Roseivirga sp. BDSF3-8: one gene and its partner. The protein of the gene in region 1 interacts with the protein of each later gene in a pairwise test. Links are inferred from orthologs where the notes say so. Each region holds a gene or a part of one and is shown in the gene's direction. Other genes may lie near its edges.

Evidence for each region. The genes of interacting proteins can lie anywhere in the genome.
Region 2: the proteins of ruvC (region 1) and ruvA interact in binary tests that used the Escherichia coli proteins (3 or more experiments, as listed by UniProt). The link is inferred for Roseivirga sp. BDSF3-8 from one-to-one orthologs.

Annotation. Positions count from the first base shown.
Region 1 is NZ_JBGNFV010000001.1:3,447,505-3,450,287, reverse strand. It holds ruvC (crossover junction endodeoxyribonuclease RuvC), read left to right. Parts: upstream 1-991; coding sequence 992-1,576; downstream 1,577-2,783. Other genes in the region: AB9P05_RS14585 (OmpA family protein), read right to left, coding at 1,593-2,783; AB9P05_RS14595 (lysylphosphatidylglycerol synthase domain-containing protein), read right to left, coding at 6-989; AB9P05_RS14600 (glycosyltransferase), read right to left, coding at 1-15.
Region 2 is NZ_JBGNFV010000001.1:2,770,651-2,773,649, reverse strand. It holds ruvA (Holliday junction branch migration protein RuvA), read left to right. Parts: upstream 1-1,201; coding sequence 1,202-1,798; downstream 1,799-2,999. Other genes in the region: sprA (cell surface protein SprA), read left to right, coding at 1,834-2,999; AB9P05_RS11365 (NADP-dependent malic enzyme), read left to right, coding at 1-1,205. UniProt on the Escherichia coli protein: The RuvA-RuvB-RuvC complex processes Holliday junction (HJ) DNA during genetic recombination and DNA repair.

The DNA of each region.
Region 1 (2,783 bases):
CAGAATTAGCGGCATGCAGGCATACGAATAAGACTGGCTGCGCCTATAATACCTGGCACAAAAAGGTTTAAAAACCAAACACTTAGGCCGGAGGCTACAATTATGGCTGGGTCAGCCCCGAATAATGGAAAAAAAGCCAGGGCGGCCACCTCTCTGATACCCAGGTCTGCCACAATATTTATGGCCGGAGCCCAGGATTTAATTAAATAGACCCAGGTGATACCAGCTATCTGAAGGTGCAATGATAATTGAAGCCCGAGCAGGTTTAGTAGCAGAAGAAACTGCAGTGAAAAGCAAATGTAGCGTGCGGCACTAAAAGCAAGCGCTACCACCCAGTCTGATTTATCGAACTGATGAGCTGTCTTTAGAAACAGTCCGGCTTTACTCCGGCCGAATATTCTGATAAATCGGGGGAGGGAGCTCATGATCAGAGCTAAACTAAGTAGGGTTATGGCTACACCTGCGACAGCAATAGATACTACAGGAAAATGCGGGAAATAGTAATTTATGAATAATGCTAAGCCATATGCCCCTGCAAAGCATGTAATTGCCATCTGGGTTACATGACCGATCCATAGCCCCCCTACCAGCCGGAATCTATGCCTATGTTTAACTGCCGAAATTCGCCCAGCATAGTCCCCCAGAAAGTGAGGTAGTACGGCATTAAGGCTCAAGCCGGAAAGGACACCTCTGAAGGCCTCAAAAAATGACAATGGCGTAACGCGCCTGGCAAGATAATGCCACTTACCGGCCTCTGCCGACCAGTTAATCACCATAAGGATTACGCATATCGCCCATACATACCACGAGGATACCAGTGACATGCCCGCCCACACCTCATGAACTTTTCCTAAACTGGATCCGTAAGAGGAAAACTGCCACCAGATCAGACCAGCTACAGCCAGAGCCATAACCACACTGCCCACCACCTTATACCAGGTGGGGAAACTGCTTTTTTTGTCTGCTGCAAGTAGCTGAGTATATTGCATAGATGTTTACTCAAAAACCATCTGCCAGGGAGTCATCGGGCTCAAAAGAGAAAATCATACTTGGCCTGGATCCGGGCACTACGGTGATGGGCTATGGCATCATAATCGTTAAGGGTAACCGCATGTCTTTGTTACAGTTTGGTGTAATCCACCTTAGCAAATATAGTCAGCATGAGCTAAAACTAAAGAAGATCTTTGACAGGGTGGCAAGCCTACTTGATGAGCACTGCCCGGATGAGGTAGCTCTGGAGGCGCCATTCTATGGCAAAAACGTACAGTCAATGCTAAAACTTGGACGAGCCCAAGGGGTGGCTATGGCTGCAGCCCTTTCCCGTGAAATACCTATTACCGAATATGCGCCAAAAAAGGTAAAGCAATCGGTAACAGGCAATGGTAATGCCAGTAAAGAGCAGGTAGCTGAAATGCTTAAAAAGCTACTGGGCTTCACTGAACAGCCAAAGCTTCTGGATGCTACGGATGCTCTGGCGGTTGCGGTTTGTCATAACTTTCAGAATGGCCGCGGAAACAGCCCCTCTAAAAGCTGGAAAGCCTTCCTGAAAGATAATCCAGGAAGGCATTTTCAGTAATCACATCTCCCTAAGTTTAATCCTTAAGCACCTCTACCTCTACTCTGATATTTTTCTTGGCGGAGGAAGAGTTTTTATCAAATATCATCTGTTTGCCACCCCAGCCTTTTACCTGGATACGGCTTTCATCCACTCCATTGTCTACTAGAAAGCGCTTGATAGTTTCTGCTCTTTCCTTGCTTAGTTGCTTGGCACTGCCCCAGCCTTCTTCCACAGAGTTGTCCATGGTAAAGTAGTCGCGGCTACCTTCGCCCAATCTGATGATCTTTCCTGCACTATTACCATTCGTATGACCATGCAGCTTGATCTCATAGTCTTCGTTTTCCTTCATCATTTCCAGAAGGGCATTTACTTCATATTTGCTTTCCGGACGAAGGATGGCTGCATCATTCTGGAAGAAGACCTTATACATAATGACCTTATCATCTTTCTTAAGCCTTTCCAGAGGGAAGTTAACATAGATTACACCTCCATCAACCTGAACAAATTCTTCATTATCATCAGACACAGGTTCATCGAGATTCAGCGTATGGATCATCCTTCTGTACCCGAATGGCTGGGCCACCAGTTGAAGGCTTCTCGCCCCATTTTCAGGGTCTTTCACCACCTTTACTTCATGAGCGGGCAATGTCCCTATGGCTTTTGCCCGTACATTATCGATCAGTTCTACTTCGGTGGATATATCGACCTGGTCATTCAAACGGTTAACGTCTGTATATATTTTATAAATACCCTCTACGTCCTCTTCTACAACAAGGTGATTTTCTGAGTCAAGGTTCGCCGCTGACATATTACCAAGAGAAGCAGGCAGGTCTTTATTAGCCGCTGAATCATCTGTCATAGCAGTCTCTTCAGGCTCTTCTCTCTTCTCTTCCGGTTCATTTTTTTCAGAACGAGCCTCTTCAGTCCACTGGTCATCGGCAGGGTCGGGCTGGTTGTCACCCATGTAACCAATCATATGGGGGTTGAACACCCAGGTTTCTTCAAAGCCATTTTTTTCTCTTAGCTGTAGTACTTCCTGTCTGGCCTTTTCAAAGTCCTGCTCTTGGGACACGTATACATAGTAGTATTGCTTGGGAGGGAAGAAAAAGTAATCAGGTTTAAACCCTTGATTTTCTACAGCACTCATAAACCTGCCGGCATTATCAGAAAACTCAAATACTCCGATAACCACATAGTTTACTTCCTTGTAGTCTGTTTTTCCAGG
Region 2 (2,999 bases), 680 kb from region 1 along the record:
CGGAACTGGTAAATAAGGCTTATGATGCCAATACGCTCTCTTTCGGGCGTGATTACCTGATCCCGAAACCTCTGGACCCCCGCCTGATCACGAGCATCTCTCCTGCTGTGGCTAAAGCTGCCATTGAATCAGGCGTGGCGCGTATCGAGATCAGCGACTGGGAAGGATATGAGCTGGAGCTTCAGCGCCGTATCGGTATAGACCAGAAGCTTATGTCGCGGGTGATCAGCCGGGCCAAAAAGAATCCGCGCCGGGTGGTATTTGCGGAGGCAGATAATCAAAAGATACTGAAGGCTGCCCTTATTGTACTTGAAGAAAAAATAGGCCAGCCAATTTTACTGGGTAATAAAGAGCGCATCACCACTATAATCGAGGAAAATCAACTCGATAACCTGAAGGACTGCCCTATCATAGACCCCAGACAGGAAGAGGAGAAAACCGCTGAATACGGCCAGGTGCTTTATGAAAAAAGAAAGCGCAAAGGGGTGACTCCTTATGAAGCTACCAAACTAATGCGAGACCGTAACTACTTTGGCGCTATGATGGTGGAAATGGGCGAGGCGGATGCGCTTATCAGCGGTCTGACCAAAGACTACCCTAAGACGATTACCCCTGCCCTGCAGGTAATTGGGGTACGCCCGGGTGCGGACCGTGTGGCTGGTATGTATATCCTATCTAACAACCGGGGCACGTGGTTCTTTAGCGATACGACTCTGAATGTAACACCTACTGCGGACCAGCTTGTGGACATCATAGGCAGCACGGCAGAGGGTGTCCGGTTCTTCGGCCTGGAGCCACGTGTAGCAGTACTCTCTTATTCTAACTTTGGAAGCAGTAAGGGGGAGGTGCCGGCAAAGACGGCTGAAGCTGTCAGAAAAGCACACGAAAAGTGGCCTGATCTGGTGGTGGAAGGGGACATTCAGGCAAACATTGCCCTGAATCCGCAGCTCCAGCAGGAGAACTACCCCTTTAGCGCCCTGGCTAAGGAGGGTGCTAACACGCTCATATTCCCTGACCTGGCTTCCGGTAATATTGCCTACAAGCTACTGATGGAAATGGGTGGTGCGGAAGGCATAGGCCCTGTATTGCTGGGCATGAACAAGCCTGTCCATATCCTGCAGTTAGGCAGCTCTATCAGAGAGATCGTCAACATGGTGGCGATAGCCGTGGTAGATGCTCAAACACAAGATACCAGATACAAATGATCGCATATGTAGAAGGAAAACTCGTACACAAAGAATTCGCCCATGTCGTAATAGACACGGGCGGACTCGGGTACGAGGTAAAAATCAGCCTTAATACTTATAATTCCCTGCCTCCGGGTGAAAGCTGCAAGCTTTTTACCCACCTCCATATCAAAGAAGACGCTCACACGCTCTTCGGCTTTACCGCTCCGGATGAAAAAAAGCTATTCCTGGACCTGCTTGGCATCTCAGGCGTAGGCCCAAATACTGCCCTCACAGTACTTAGCGCCATGTCACCGGATGAGGTACGCAAGGCTATTGTGAACGAAGAGGTAAAAACGATACAGCGGGTAAAGGGTATCGGTGCAAAAACGGCTCAGCGTATTATCCTGGAACTGAAGGACAAGCTTAGAAAGGACGGGGTCGAAGCCACGGGGGGAGATAATATTGGACGTGTTTCAAACAATTTAGTAAGGGAAGAAGCGTTGACCGCTTTAATCACTCTAGGGTTTGCTAAACCCGCAGCAGAAAAAACTATCGACGGGATATTAAAAAAGGCTTCAGGTACGCCCACCGTCGAAGAACTTATTAAATTAGCTCTGAAATCTGCGTAAACCGATCCTAAACTTTGAACCTGCTACCTACTAAAATGTTTTCCAAATCTCTCGTTGCCGGGGTGGCATTGGCCATGTGTGGGCTAAATCCTGTGGAGAATCTGGCGTCGGACCGGTTTGAGCCCGGCACGACTGTGGATAGTTTTATTGCCCGCCAAACCAGTACCAGGCAGGATACTTCCCGTGCTTCACAGCAAGACAGCAGCAGATTTGACAGGCCTTATGAGCCGAGCAGGCGCCCCATCTACCAGGAAACGGACCGGTTTGGCGATCCGCTATCTGAAGGGCCGAGCAACTCCCCCCTCCTACTAGGCACGCCTACCCAAATGGATGTAGAGGTAGAATTTGATACCGCAGTGCGCTACAATGTTTACGAGCGCATAGGTGACCTGAACTACCGCCCGCCTTCTGAGATGACCTTTGAGGAATTCAATGCCTACATGGAACGGCAGGCGATCCAAAACTACTGGCGCACAAAATCTATAGGGCTGGACGGGGAAAGTGCGGTAAGTGGCAGGCAGCTTATACCGCCTATCTACATCAGCCCGGTATTCGACCGGATATTTGGCGGAAGCTACGTAGACCTGCAGCCTAACGGCTTTGTGACACTGGACTTCGGTGGTCAGTGGCAGCGAATAGATAACCCGGCCATCCCTATCAGGCAGCAGCGTAACGGGGGGTTTATCTTCGACCAGAACATCAACATGAATGTGGTGGGTAAAGTAGGCGAGAAACTTCAGCTTCTGGCCAACTTTGATAACAACAACACCTTCGACTTTGAAAACGACTTTAAAGTTGAATACACTGGTTTTGAGGAAGAGATCATACAGAAAATAGAGATAGGTAACGTGAGTATGCCGGTGAGCAATAGCCTTATCACTGGTTCACAGAGTCTATTTGGGGTAAAAACTCAGCTACAATTCGGCAGGCTCTTTATCACGGGTATCGCCTCGCGCCAGCAGGGTCAAAGCGACGCGGTAGAAATAGAAAACGGTGTGCAGGCAAGGCCTTTTGAACTAAGGGCTTCCGAATATGATGAGAACAGGCACTTTTTCCTGGGCCACTTTTTCCGTGAGAATTATGAGCAGTGGCTGCAGGGGGTGACCCAGCCTTTATCCAATGTACTGATACAGCGGGTAGAGGTATACGTAATCAACCGAAGCAATAATACGGAAGGTGTACGTGATGTGGTCGCTTATAT